One region of the Oceanobacillus sp. MO10714A genome, then DNA from elsewhere that is predicted to be linked to it. Evidence: riboswitches for the same ligand, from Rfam matches in the RefSeq annotation. Region 1 holds a riboswitch; the other holds the start of a gene.
What was found. Region 1 has a riboswitch for lysine ahead of dapA (4-hydroxy-tetrahydrodipicolinate synthase). Riboswitches for the same ligand answer to the same signal wherever they lie in the genome.
Positions count from the first base shown of each region.

Region 1 (7,701 bases):
CAGCAATCAAAGCTGCACGGCGCTGGGCCTATGAAGTAAAAGGTGTGCAGGATAATCAGGCAGAAATTATTGCTGCAAGGGGTAACTTCCATGGCCGTTCGATCAATTCCATTTCTTTGTCTAATGATGAAACAGCAACAAAAAACTTTGGACCATTTGTACCAGGGATTATAAAGGTTGCTTTTGGTGAAGTGGAAGCTATTCGCAAAGCAATTACCCCAAACACAGCAGCGATTATCGTTGAACCTATCCAAGGGGAAGCAGGGATTATTATACCACCAGAAGGTTATTTACATGAAATCCGTAAGATCTGTGATGAGAATAATGTATTGTTTATAGCTGATGAAGTACAAACTGGTTTAGCCCGGACAGGGAAGATGTTTGCCTGTGAATGGGAAGGTGTAGAACCGGATATTTATGTCATGGGTAAAGCGCTTGGCGGTGGTGTTATGCCGGTCTCTGCGATTGCTGCGAACAAAGAAATCATGGATGTATTTACGCCTGGTTCCCACGGTTCCACATTTGGTGGTAATCCACTTGCTTGTGCGGTTTCTATCGCTTCGATTGATGTCATCGAGGAAGAGGATCTTGTAACGAAATCTCTTCAGCTTGGTAAATATTTCGCTGAAGAATTACGAAAAATCGATAATCCAGATTTAGTGGAAGTGCGGGCGCGAGGACTCTTTATCGGTGTCGAGTTTAACCACCCTGTCCGGGGATTCTGTGAGACACTGAAAGAAGAGGGAATTCTCTGTAAAGAGACCCACGAGAATACAATTCGTTTCGCACCGCCATTAATAATCACCAAAGAAAACCTAGACTGGGCACTAGAACGCATTCATAACGTATTAAGTAAATAGAGAAATTTTCACTAGGCTGGAACATAACGAATGTGTGACTGGTTATGTTCCAGTTATATTTGAACAAAGGCGGAAGCGCCCGTTTAGCAACGTACAAACTGGAGCACTCCGGAATGAGATAAAGGAAACACAACGAACGATAGTGAGTTGATGTTGACTTATCGATTGGAGGAGTGTGAAGTTTGATAGTTGCTGGACGCTGGAGCCGGACGTGGCTAGCCCCGGATACCTAAGTTATCGCAGCATTTTTATTTATAGTTTCTTATATTTTGAAAATATATATAAAAATATATATATATAGGTACACGAGATTCGTTATTACATATTTAAAAGGCAACTGGAGGTTTTTCACATGAGAAATATATCAATTATCGGAATGCCGATCGATCTTGGACAATTACGGCGTGGAGTCGATATGGGCCCCAGTGCAATTCGCTATGCCGGTATCATAGAAAGGCTTGAGAATAGGGGATACACCGTTAAAGATTTAGGAGATATCCAGATTGGTAGAGATAAACTAAAGACAGATCCGAAAACTGGAATCAGAAACTTGGAAGCGGTTTATAAAGCAAGTGAACAGTTAATGATCCAGATTGAAGAAGTAATTCAAAAAGATTCTTTTCCGCTTATTTTAGGCGGTGACCATAGTATGGCTATTGGTACATTAGCAGGGGTAGCTAAATCTTATAAAAATCTTGGCCTTATATGGTATGACGCCCACGGGGATCTGAATACTCCTGAGACGTCTCCATCCGGAAATATCCATGGTATGCCGCTTGCGGCATCGTTAGGCTATGGCGAAGAAAGGCTCACTGAAATTGGTGGATATTCTCCAAAAGTAAAACCAGAAAATGTTATTATCATCGGTGCGCGTGACCTAGATCCTGGTGAAAAAGATTTTATTAAAGAAAAAGGAATCAACGTGTACACGATGCATGAAATTGATCGAATCGGCATGCCTCAGATTATTGAAGATACGAATCAATACTTCGAAGAGCAGGGGGTAGACGGGGTGCATCTTTCCTTTGACCTCGATGCAATAGATCCCTTGGACGCACCGGGTGTCGGCACTCCAGTTCCAGGCGGGGTAACGTTCCGTGAGGCACATCTTGCAATGGAGATGCTTGCGGAAACTGGTAAAATTACATCAGCTGAATTTGTAGAGGTCAATCCAATTCTTGATGAGCGAAATAAAACGGGGACATTAGCAGTCGACTTAATTGGATCGTTATTTGGTGAACGAATCCTATCCTAGAGTGACTGGCTGTAAGATTCCCATTGTAACATCAGAATACTCGTAAATCCCAGGTCGGAGATTCAACAGTCAATAAGCGCTTGATTAATTTAACGAACATTTGGTGAGGAAAAAATAACTAAATGATGTTTCCTTGTGTAAAAGATGCACGGTTAGGGTGCAAATAACATAAATATAGTAGTAAAGAGCTGCTGTTACTTGTTATTTCTTACAGTCTTTGTTATAGTAGTGAAAACAATTAAATATCTCTTATTTTATAAACGATAAAGTAAGGATAGAGGTTGCAGTGACCATTAGTACATATGTGGAGGGTGAATGAGACCCAGTGAACCATATGGAAAGGGGGAATTGCCGAAGCAGAAGGAAGCTCATTAATTCCGGATGCTGGGTCTGTATCGAATAGGTATAGATCTGTCATATAGGCAACTATATGGGGAGCTATCAAGCGAAAGAACAATCCATCGTTCGAAAAGCAATAGCGGCCCAAACCGTTATTGCTTTTTTGCTTTTATTGATGGTAAAAAAGAAAGGGATGTGAAATAAATGTATTTTGGTAGATTACTAACAGCAATGGTGACACCTTTTGATGAACACGGAGAAGTAGATTATGGTAGAACGTCGAAGCTAATTGAACATTTACTCGATACAGGAACTGATGGTTTAGTTGTGGCCGGGACAACCGGTGAATCACCGACATTAACGACGAGAGAAAAGGTTAAACTATTTAAATATGTAGTGAAAGAAGTAAATGGCAGAGTACCGGTACTTGCCGGAACAGGCACGAATAATACAAGAGCCTCCATTGAACTGACAAGAGAAGTTGAATCGATTGGCGTCGATGGAATTATGCTTGTCGTACCTTATTATAATAAACCTTCTCAAGAGGGATTATATCAACATTTCAGCCAAATTGCAGCGTCCACATCTTTACCAGTCATGCTTTACAATATTCCAGGAAGATCTTCTGTCAACATGACTCCTGAAACGATTATCCGCTTGTCCCAAGTTGATAACATCGTCTCTGTAAAAGAAGCGAGCGGAGATCTTGATGCAGTATCTCAGATCATTGAAGAAACTGGAGATGACTTCAGTGTATATAGCGGGGATGACGGCATGACGTTACCAATTCTATCTGTTGGTGGAACGGGCGTTGTATCGGTCGCAGCTCATGTGATTGGGAAAGATATGCGAGCGATGGTCCAAAACTTCCTTGATGGTAACGTTACAGAAGCTGCTGGAATCCACCGTCGCATCGTGCCGGTTGTAAAAGCCTTATTCCAGGCTCCAAGCCCATCACCGGTAAAAGAAGCATTAAATGAAATCAACGTACCCGTTGGAAGTGTTCGCTTACCACTCATCCCATTACCAGATGAAGAAAAAGCAAATCTCACGCAAACCCTAGCAAACTTCCAAGCAAATACTGTAGAAAATTAATAGAAATATGTTAAAGCTAAGGAGAATTTATTTTTCCTTAGCTTTTTAACTCGGTTAAAGAATTATTAAGTGAAGATGCTGAGGATAACTATAATTGTTAGCACTAGCCTCGGAGTCACAGTTTGTACATTGCTGCGACTGCTGGTTTTGCTAGTGTAAACACTCTTCGGTGGTACGAGTAATCGCAGTCCCAGGCGCCCGCGAAATGAATCGCGTTATTAACATCTGCAAGGGTACTTCCCCCTTTGTTTCAATGTAAACTTCTCCTGAAATCTAATTGTAATCTAAGCATAATCTTTTTGTTACGATTGGATGTTATACTGCAACCATAGATTGCGAATTAGAAATCTATGGAAATGGGGGAAAAAGGTTGAGGAAAAAGCTAACAATCGTCACCTTGATAGCTTCTCTATTATTTATCCAAGGCACCTTTCATTTACAAGTCCATGCTAGTGGCAAGGGTGATTTAGAGGAGATCCAACAAGAAAGAAAAGAAATCCAGAACAACTTATCAGCTGGGGAACAGAAAATCAATGAACTTTATGACGATATGAAAGCATTGAACGAGGAAGTCAATCGGTTAGAAGACCTTCTTCAAGAGAAAGAGGCAAAAGTGGAGGAAATTACATATGAGATTGAAACTACGAAAGAAGAGATTCACACCCTCCAAGCAGAAATCGATCGATTAAATGCAAGTATTGAAGAACGCTTTGACTTGTTGAAAACAAGAGCATCATCCTACCAGAAATCAGGCGGGCTAATTAATTATATTGAAGTGATCTTTGACTCTCAGAGCTTTGGAGACTTCATTAGCCGCGTAACTGCTGTCAATCAAGTAATGGATTCAGATGCGATGTTGATGGAACAGCTTGAAGATGATATGGAACTTGTCGAAGCGCATCAGCACTCAACACTTGAGAAGCTGAATGATTTAGACCAAATGCATGAAGCGCAAGAAGCGGAACGTGCACAGATTGAACAGGAAAAGCAGCAACAAGAGACGGTTAAAGCGTCTTTAAATGATAAGCGTGAGGAACTAGTTGCTTATGTCGAGCAATTAGAAGGGGAAGATACACGTTTAAAAACAATGGAAGATACAGTGAAAAAAGAAATTGCTGCAGCAGAAGCAGCAGAACGTGAGCGCCAAGAAGAGATTAAACGAGCAGCTGCTGAGAAAGCGAAACAGGAAGAACAAGCCCAAGCTGCAGTGGTTAAAACGAAAACAGTAGAGAAGAAAGAGGAACAGAAAGAAAGCAAACCGGTTCAGGTGAAAAAGGAAGAACCGGCTGTAAATAAACCGGAATCGAAACCTACACCAAAGCCAAGCGAACCTGATAATAAGTCATTCACAGTTACATCTACCGCTTATACAGCAGACTGTAACGGCTGTTCTGGTGTAACAAGTACAGGAATCGATTTAAAGGCGAATCCAAATGCGAAGGTAATCGCAGTTGACCCTAGTGTTATTCCACTTGGAAGTATCGTTCATGTGGAAGGATACGGACATGCGATTGCAGGAGATACAGGAAGCGCAATTCGTGGAAATAAAATAGATGTGTTCGTCCCAACGCAAAAGCAAGCAACAAACTGGGGCGTACGCACGGTGAAAGTAACGATTCAGTAAGAATAAAGGCTCCAATATAAATACAAAGAAAAGGTCGGCATTCGATATGCCGACCTTTTCTCGATTACAATTTTAGACCACAGTTCGAGCAAAAGTTTGCTCCATCTGTTTTCTGCCCGCAATTTGGACAGAAGTTGGGCTTGCTTGAATTGCCAGTTGACTGGTTATTCGTCGCTGGCTGATTTTGTTGCTGCTGTTGTTGATTTTGGTCCGGTTGATTCATTTGTTTCATGTTTTTCATCATTTCACTTGCAACGTTCATGCCCATCATCATCCCGGCCATGTCAGATGCGGTTCCGCCACTTTTTACTTTACCTGAGGCTATACCGTCCGTCATTTCAAGTTGTTGATATTTTGCAACGTCACCAACCATACCCTGGGAAGCAGCTTTCGTAATCATATCCTGAATTTCTTTCGGATAGTTAAAGCTGTTTACATTAAATCCAGTGATGGAAAGCCCTAAATCATAGATTTCCATATCAAGGTCTTCCTGGATGCCACGCGAGATTTCAAATGAATTTGCTTGCAGATTAAACATATCCTTCCCTTCGCGCGCAATCCATTTCATTAAGAGTTGATCCAGCACGGTAGTAATCCGGATTTTTACATCTTCCACGAGATATTTCTTTTTCACACCTGCTACATTTTCGATTAATCTCACATAATCATTTACTTTAAAATTAAATGTCCCGTTCGCCCGAATTGGAATTCCACCCGGTAAAGCGGGGGAGGGTGAAGGGATGTTGATTGCGTTTTTCGTTCCCCATTTCACCGTGAATTGCTTCGTGTTAACAAATAGGACTTCGACACGCAGGCCGGAGTTAAAGCCAAATTTAAATCCTTTTAAAGTTGATAAGAAGGGAATGATTTCCGATTCAATATTATACTCCCCATCCTCTTCAAAAATCCCTTCAATCTTTCCATTACTAAAGAAAATTGCATCTTGACCAGGTTGAATCATCAGGCGACTGCCTTTTTTAATCTCCCGGTTCGGCCACTTCCAAAAAATCATATCATCTCTAAATTCTTGCCATTCCACAACGTCTGCTAGTTGATTTCTAAAAAAAGACATGGAATCCGTCCTTTCTCGTTACGTATAATTATTTGTTTAAAATTTCCTGCCACCGCCACTATGCGAGCGGCCAGCACGGGTGATACCGCCTCCGCCACCACCAAATCCACCGCCGCTATTGCTATTATTTGACGGTTTTCTTTTTCTTGTGACTGTTTTACGGAGATAGCGGTCATGCTTCCTGACGATTCGCGAGTTATTCCGATTTAAATATGTTCCACTTGTTACTGTGCTTTTTCCCCCCGAGGAATATGCCATGATAAATACGATTAATCCACCTAGAGTAATAGCAACCCCAAGTTGAAGATACGTATTTAAGAAAATAGATTCCGGATTTACACCGGGGCGAATATTCAAATATTCAGCGGATTTCTCAAAGAATAGCTCAAAAGCTTCAAAGTAATCGTCATTCGCCAAGTCAGGGATAATGTGATCGAGAATTAATTGTATTCTTGCATCGTCTACATATTCCTCTCCCTTTCCGAACCCTGCGATATAAGCTTCCCTATCCGCGCTTGATTCTATATAAATAGTTAAGATGACCATATTATCTTCTGCGCGGTTCAGTTTTTCTTCTAGTTCATCGGAAATGTCCTGTGTATACCTCTTTAGTGATTTACCCTCGATGTCATTTGTTGTAACGACAATGAAGTCAGTCGACCATTCACTAAAATAGGAGGCAGCTTTCTTTTCCAGCTGTTGTATTTGATTTGCATCTAACAGGCCAGCTTCATCGTAAATTCGCTCGACATCTGCAAAGGCGGGAGTTGTGAATAAGAAAAAGAATGCGATAAAAATGATTGCACTTTTTGATAAACGGTTCATGAACATTAGAAATTGATACCTCCTGTAACAATAAAGGAGATAATTTTCATTAAGATAAAGGATCCACCGGCAATGCTTGCAAACCATCCGGCAATCTTCGCTTTACTGAGTGGAGGCTTTCCGACAACTTTTCCGGTTTGCCCGTTCATTGCAAAAATATGTTCCGCCTGCTCGTAATCATAGTATACCATCCAGACTGGAAGTAGCGTATATAGGCTTTTTGTTTTTGCCGTACGGATATTTTTATCTTTATAATTCACGGAATGGTATCCACTGATTGTTGAACGAATATAATCATCAAGTGGTTTACGCATTTTATCCTTTACCCGTGGCAATAAATCTTCTGCATCATAATTGTACTTCTCTGCAATATAACCTGCAAGATAAGGGGTTTTGAAGTCTTTTAGATCACTATATTGATAGGGTTCAAGCTTATCCATCAGAGCATCATCCATTTTTTCCGAAGCATCGACTGGCACCCGGCTAAAGTCTATGCGTAAATCTCGGTATACATCATAATACTTTGTTTCCGTATAAATATAATCCCCTCTTGTGTAGTTTCTTACCCTCGTTCCAATTGCATGGACTTTCGCTTCATTTTTTAAATCATAGAGCCAGAAGGGGACATATA
Region 1 covers NZ_JAXHDC010000035.1:10,510-18,210, forward strand. The annotation lists gene SPD53_RS14715 (ornithine--oxo-acid transaminase) at 1-860, shown strand, start outside; gene rocF (arginase) at 1,213-2,115, shown strand; lysine riboswitch at 2,383-2,564, shown strand; gene dapA (4-hydroxy-tetrahydrodipicolinate synthase) at 2,659-3,549, shown strand; gene SPD53_RS14730 (PcsB-like coiled-coil domain-containing protein) at 3,920-5,173, shown strand; gene SPD53_RS14735 (SPFH domain-containing protein) at 5,238-6,245, opposite strand; gene SPD53_RS14740 (TPM domain-containing protein) at 6,282-7,076, opposite strand; gene SPD53_RS14745 (TFIIB-type zinc ribbon-containing protein) at 7,076-7,701, opposite strand, start outside.

Region 2 (7,701 bases), on a different contig from region 1:
GTTTTACCTTCCATTAGTTTACCATATGCACATCAGAAGTGAAATATTTGCATGTATGTTTTCCCATCTTTAAACCAAACTAAATCACAAATAGAATTAAGGAGAGAAACCATGAAGAAATTCATTCTAATCCATGCATTGCTTGGAATCGTACTCTATCTCGGTGGTTGCGGCCAAACGGAAAACACTAATGAACAATTGGAAATACTGAATCCCAATAATCGTGGGGAGGCGGTGAATGAAGAGCGTCGGGCCAAGTTGGGCTATGTCAGATATACGAAAGAGGATCTCGCTGTACAAGATGATAACAACGAAATCAACTTTGATCGGGAACAATTAGCGGATATGATTACGAGAACAATCCTCCAAAGCGGCAATTTCAATGAAGCAGCTTCCCTCGTTACAGATAAGGAGGTTATCATAGCCTTTGAGAAACGTGATAATCTCGATGCAAATCTAGCCGCAGAGATTGCAGGTAAGACTGCTCGTTCACTCCTTCCAAGTTTCTATAAAATATATACAACCGATGAACCTAATCATATGGATGTTATCCATAGCCTGCATAGAGAGCAGATGAATAATAAAGACGATCTCCAAGTAATCGAACGAGTTATTGAGGAAATCAAAGCAGATCATGACGAACAAGATTGGAGGTAATAAGCTTGTTCTCCAGACGGCTCACGATATATAGCTTTATCTTCTTCCTATTTTGCTTAAGTGGGTCAGTAATTCAGGCGGAGGAAGCTTCAATTCATACAGAACGAATGGCCCTATACCGGAAGACGGAAGCAATCTCGCACATACCTTGGTATTATTTCGCTGCCATTGACAATTACGAACGGAATAAGGAAACGGCTACTGAAGATGAGCCACTTATTTCCATTACATTTGATGAAGAAAGCTGGTATGGGATAGGAAACTATCCGAAAAATTCGAATCCAGATATTATCAAGTTATTTAATGGTATCGGATTGGATGGAAACGGCGATGGCTTGGCAAGTCCTGAACAAGAAGAAGATGTTCTCTATACACTTGCTATGTTGTTGCTTCAAGAAGGTCCTACAAGGGATGATATTAAAATTGGATTATGGAAGCTTTATGAACGAGACTTAACGGTTAAATCAATTATGAACACCGCCAAAGTTTTCCAAACATTTAATGAAATCAATTTGACAGACCGGGATTTTCCCGTGGATATAAATTATAATTACAGTTATCGGAATACGTGGGGAGATAGGCGCGGATACGGCGGGCTTCGGATTCATGAAGGTACAGACATTTTCGCAGACTATGGAACGCCGATCAAGTCCACAACATATGGAGTTGTAGAAATTATGGGTTGGAACCGATTTGGCGGCTGGCGGATAGGGATACGCGACATTTATAATATTTATCATTATTACGCTCATTTGAGTGGCTTTAACGATGCCATTGAAATCGGAACAGTCGTACAGCCGGGTGATGTTCTTGGCAGTGTCGGGTCAAGTGGATATGGCCCACCAGGTACGTCCGGTAAATTCCCGCCCCATTTGCATTACGGCATGTACAAAGACGACGGCTATAAAGAATGGTCCTTTGACCCTTATCCTTATTTAAGAAGATGGGAACAGATGGCGAAAAACTAAAGAGGTTGGAAGAGCGCTTGCTCTCCAACCTCTTTAGTTTTAATTCATTTTTCCTTTATCACGGAATGCGTGCCATATACTTGCCGCTAATCCTCCCCATAGAATAATAATTCCAATAATCATCACTATGATTGCTGAAGCACTCATTATCTTGCCTCCTCGTCGTCATAATAGTTCTCATCTTTGTTAACTTCAACGTTTGCCTTCCATTTCGTCAAGGAGAGTAGTATCCCAATTATCAGTGCTGCTGCAGCAACAACCCAGCCTCCAAAGAATATAAACGTATCCGTATACCCTTCATAGTTCCCGGTAGGATTATCAAATAATTTCAGCAGATTTTGCTTGAATAAACCAAACATCATATACCCCATCACAATTGGTGTAATAACTGCTAAACTAATCGTCCACCACGAACCGAGCTGAATGTCTGAAATGGGGTTTGCATGGTCTTTTAACGTTTTCAATTTCCGTAAAATCCATGCAATCAGAACAACTTCCACTAATCCAAGTAAAGCGACACCGAATTGGTTAATGAAGTAATCAACAACATCAAGGAAGAATAAACCGCCTTGAGAAGCATAGAGCAAGGAAACAATCGCTGCAACCCCTCCACCGAAGAGGACAGCTTTCTTACGGGATACATTGAATTTATCCACCATTCCTGCAACATAGGTTTCTGTAATGGATAAAAGTGAGGTTAAACCAGCCAATGTCAAAGATATAAAAAACAGGAGTCCAAATAGTTCATTCATGGCAGGAAACTCATTAATAATTGCTGGAAAAGCAACAAACGCAAGTCCAACTCCACCATCAACAACTTCATCAATGGACACCCCAGCCTGTGTTGCCATAAATCCAAGAATACCGAATACACCAATCCCGGCTAATAATTCAAATCCAGAGTTCCCAAATCCTACAATAAATGCATTGTTTGTAATGTCTGATTTTCTCGACAGATAGCTAGAATAAGTGATCATTATGGCAAATGCGATGGATAAACTGAAGAAAATTTGCCCGTATGCAGCAATCCAGACATCAGGGGATAAAATTTGACTAAAATCAGGTCTAAAAAAAGCATCCAATCCACTTAACGCTCCAGGCAATGTCACCGCACGTACTACAATGATGAGAAACACAACGACAAGTGCTGGAATAAAAATTCGATTGGCTAGTTCAATACCTTTACTAACACCGCGGTACAACACGAACAAGACAAGCGCCCAAACAATAAGCAGCGGGAATAGTACACCTGGAACCATACTTCCTATCTGACCTGGACTTTCAGCAAGCTTTAAATACTCACCGAATAAAAACCCTCCCGTATCATCCCCCCAAGCAAGAGATAATGAGAAATAGGAGTAAGAAATTGCCCATGCAATAATGACAGAGTAGTAAGTCGAAATGATAAATGCAACAAGCACGCCCCACCAACCGATAAATTCAGTTTTCTTATTCATTCTCCTGAACGTTAACGGTGCAGAACCCCGATAGCGGTGCCCCATTGTGAACTCCATAATGAGAATGGGAATCCCAGCTGTTAACAGCGCAAATAAATACGGGATGAAAAATGCACCACCACCGTTTTCATACGCTACTGCTGGAAACCGCCAAATATTCCCCAAACCAATCGCCGATCCAACTGCCGCTAAAATAAAACCAGCCCTTGTTCCCCACTCTGAACGCGCCTTCATTTTTGTACCCTCCTTTTTCACTACGATTATGAGTGCTAGTACATCATTTTTATAATATTCTTACATTTACATCCGTATTCCACCTCCATTCTTATAAAACATGATGTATTCTTATAGATATTGCGATACCTTCCTATTTAGACGTATTTTCAATTAAAAAAGCATATCCCTTTTCATATAGAAAAAGGATATGCTTTTTAACGGTCTGTAATACCCCACTGAATGAGTTTCACTTTATTAGGCTTCTCTCATTGTATTATTGCGGTGGATGATAAATCCGATAATTACAATCAATCCTAATGTAATGATTAGTGGCAGAACTATCATATCCAACACACCCATCAACAAGAATCCTAACGCCGACACACCAGCAGCAAGCAGTGCATATGGCAGCTGCGTTAAAACGTGATCAATATGATTTGCACCCGCTCCTGTTGCAGAAAGAATGGTCGTGTCAGATATCGGTGAACAATGGTCCCCAAACACGGACCCAGCTAGTACAGCTCCAAGTGTTGGAAGTAATAGTACAGGATCAATCACCATCACAACTTCAGCACCAATAGCAAGCATAATGGTAAATGTTCCCCAAGAAGTACCGGTTGCGAGTGCCATTAAACCGGAAATAATAAAGAACAACACAGGTAAGTACATCGAACTAACATTTGCTCCATGAAGCAACTCTGCTAAATATGTTCCCGTTTCAAGGGATGAAATAATCGATCCTATCATCCATGCGAGTATTAGTATATAAATCGCAGGCAACATCGATTTCATTCCTTGGACAAAAATATTCCCGATGTTTGCTTTTGGCGGATCATGCATCACATGTAGAATAAGTCCAAGCAAGACCGCAATTGCTCCCCCAATCAAGAGAGACAGATTCACGTCAGTATTAGCAAACATAGAAAGGATGGTTACCTTACCTTCTGTTGCGATTGCACCTGTAATTAGCATCATTGATACAGTCGCTACGACAAGCACAACAATGGGTAAAATCAAATGATAGACTTTTCCTTTTGGATGGGCCTCAACCGTATCACCTAAGTCACCAGGGACCTTACTATTAGTTGGATCGATCAATTCACCTGTTTTCATTGCGCGCTTCTCATGTACCCGCATCTTTCCGATATCCATTTTCAAATAAGAAACAAGGAACACAAGTAAGATTGCTGACAAGGCGTATAAATTCATTGGAATCATTTTAATGAAAGCTTCCATTGGCTGAATACCCGTGATACCATTTGCTACAAAAATGGAGCTTAACAATCCAATAATAAATGCACCCCAACTGGAGATTGGCGAAAGCACAGTCATTGGAGCAGCAGTAGAGTCAATCAAATAGGCCAATTTCGCACGGGATATGTTGTGCCGATCTGTTACCGGCCTGGCAATTTGTCCAACTGCTAAACTGGCAAAGTAATCATCGATAAAAATAATAACACCGAGAACTCCTGTCATTAACTTTGCACCTGTACGAGTCTTTACATGTTTTAACATCCATTCTCCAAACGCCCGACTACCACCGGATCCTTGAAGAAAGGCCGTCATAATTCCCAATAAGAGCAGGAATGCAAGTAAGAATAGATTATCAACGTTAAGGGAACCATCTACCACAAATATTTCATAGAATACGAGCCATACTTCCTGCAAGGAATCTAGTATGTTGAATTCATGTATGAAAAAAGCACCCATAACAATTCCTGCCCCTAAAGAAAGCAGAATCCGTTTCGTGACAATGACGAGCACGAGCATTACAAGTGCAGGAATAAGGGAATAAAAAGTACCTACCATTTCGTCTTTCCTCCATTTTAAAAATTTCATAGCATAGAGTACAAGTTGAACGAATGGAAGGTACATATTCACATAAAAAAACAATGATAGAAAATAACCCATCATTGTTCCTTTAACAATATACGTTATCCTCCATTTCGATCAGTAGTTCTCCATGCAATGTATTAGCATGACAGTATGCCCCTTATTCAAAGACATACCAGCAAATAATAAGTTGACGCTTATTACGCTTCGGCAAACAATCCTTTCACTAACATTCAACGTTGTCATTCTCCTGTTGGCTACTCATATTACTCGCACCTCTACCTCACCGATCAAAAAGGCGACTATTCAATTCTGAACCTACTATACTAGATTATTCCGCATTCTGCAAGTCCCGGCCGATTTCATTCCTTGGGACGGCAATCGATGGACCGGAATTGCCTCCATAAAAATCAGGTACATCTCCAAGTATTGCACCCCCATCAATATAGATTTCTGCAGTTACTGTCGTCACTTCCGAAGTGAATGGAATAATGACTTGTACATCTGCTTCCACATCCAAATAAAAGGAAATCCATACCCCGTTAATACCGAACTCTGTCTGTTCCCTTGTAATATTGGTTCGCACTGTGCCAATCACTTCCAAATTAATCGGTACTTTCGGTCCGAGATTGGCTAAAACGGTGTTCCCTGTAACTTGCCCTAAAGGGATTTCTACTAGGGTAGGATCATCATTAATACGATCCGTTGCCCCTTCCTCATACGGGAAAGGCTCTTCATCATCATGGAAGATCGGATCTCCCCGATTTAAACGGTGAAAGTATTCCTCTACCCGATTGGTTGCATTCCGAGTTATTTCACTCATAGCTGCTGGATCCACGGAATAAGCGGCAACATTTCCATTATTATCATATGTAATATTCGCTATATCTGAAAAATTATAGTCCTCCGTGAAACTAACTGCACGATTAATCGCCCGGGTAGCGAATTCATTCGTCTTTTCCGTTGCAATTTCCATTAACGTTGGCTTAATTCCCTTATCGATAACCATAATGCTCACAAGAATCGATATCGTAAAGATAATGACTGTAAGTATCAATATGATTTGCGCTGGAGGTGAGCCAAATTTTCTAGGGATACGTCTCTTCCGCATGTAAAAACCCCCTCACATCATGCTTATGCAACGATGCAAGGGGTTAGACGTGCTAAACTTATGAAATAAGAAGAAGAGCCTCCCTTCCCGTCATTCCTTCTCTCCAGCCGTATTCTTTCGATGCATCCGTAATTTTCTCGAGTGGAGCAGCGAGTAATTGGTCAATCGTCCGCACGCCTATCGCTCTCCCTGCAATTACCTCCCTTTCCCGCAACTTCGGAATCTCATTGAAAATATCCACATCCAGTGCAGCACACATAATATAGCCGACTTCGTTTGAAACCGTGAGTAATGTCGTCTTTGGCAGTTCGACACTTACTGCTGTGAACTGCATCCCTTCAATTTCAATTGGATTAACAGTAATCATCTCCGGATGCCTCCTTTAGTTACATAATAAAGTATGCAAAAGCAGGCTCCTCTGTCACAATCGGCATCTTAAGGCTGCGGTGTTTTATTTCTTAACGTATCGAGTAATAAATCCCTTAAAAATTCAGGTAGGAAATATTGTTTCATTTCTGATTTGGCAATTTCAGGGAGAAGGCGACCGAAAGTAAATGTATCGGCAGTAGCAATGCGATATGTTTTCTGCTTTTCCACAGCTGAACCATCACAGAACGTTACCCCAGTCACTGCTTCCGTTCCGTTCGCCCGTAGTGTCGTAGATATGGATAACCCAGCAAAAAGCATTCTGCCAATGACTTTCCCGCGGAAACCGAATCCTTTCAATTGAATCTCCATGAAATCTTTCTTCAAGGAAGCACGGATCACTTCAATCAATTCATCTCCCCTCAAATGCACGACAACTGGGTTGATCGGATGCGGACAAATCCGGTGGATATCACCGTAAGTGACCATTCCTTTTGGCAAGCCGTCAAGCAGAAGTCCAGCATTCAACAAAGATGCATCAGCATCCGTCCATTTCCGTACTGTTTCCGTCAAATCTTGCATCATCGGCACATCGCTAAACCAGTCCGCTTGAAACCCTTCTTCTAGATAAACAACTTCTGTTCCCAATATTCCAGAAGCTTCTTTTTCCAATTCAGTAAGCAGCCCTCTCGTATCTTCATCTTCGGGATAGCTTGATACATCTGTTGTATAAGCCTCTTTTTGGATGAGCTCCTTTTTATCATGATCATATGTTAAGATAACTTCGCCAACATACATACAATGCTTGCCAGCAGCAGTGAGAAGACTGTTGTTCACATATTCACCGGTCCGCAACAGATGGTGAGTATGCCCTCCAATAATAACGTCGATATCCGGGAATTTCCGCGCAATCGCTTCATCTTCACTAATTCCTAAATGGGATAGAAGAATGATAATATCCGCTTCTTTCTTTAAAGAGGCCAGCTGTTTTTCCAACTCTTCAAAGGGGGAAGTTAGGTACCAGCCGAGTAGCCCGTAAAAAGCATTGAACGGAGCAGTAAGCCCGATCATTCCGATCCGTACTCCCGATTCC
Region 2 covers NZ_JAXHDC010000041.1:13,250-20,950, forward strand. The annotation lists gene SPD53_RS15755 (YhcN/YlaJ family sporulation lipoprotein) at 112-657, shown strand; gene SPD53_RS15760 (M23 family metallopeptidase) at 663-1,625, shown strand; gene SPD53_RS15765 (methionine/alanine import family NSS transporter small subunit) at 1,665-1,772, opposite strand; gene SPD53_RS15770 (sodium-dependent transporter) at 1,772-3,316, opposite strand; gene SPD53_RS15775 (Na+/H+ antiporter NhaC family protein) at 3,554-5,107, opposite strand; lysine riboswitch at 5,245-5,420, opposite strand; gene yunB (sporulation protein YunB) at 5,463-6,242, opposite strand; gene SPD53_RS15785 (YunC family protein) at 6,301-6,609, opposite strand; gene SPD53_RS15790 (bifunctional metallophosphatase/5'-nucleotidase) at 6,678-7,701, opposite strand, start outside.
Region 2: linked by a shared signal. The riboswitch ahead of SPD53_RS15775 (Na+/H+ antiporter NhaC family protein) and the one ahead of dapA (4-hydroxy-tetrahydrodipicolinate synthase) in region 1 are both predicted to bind lysine.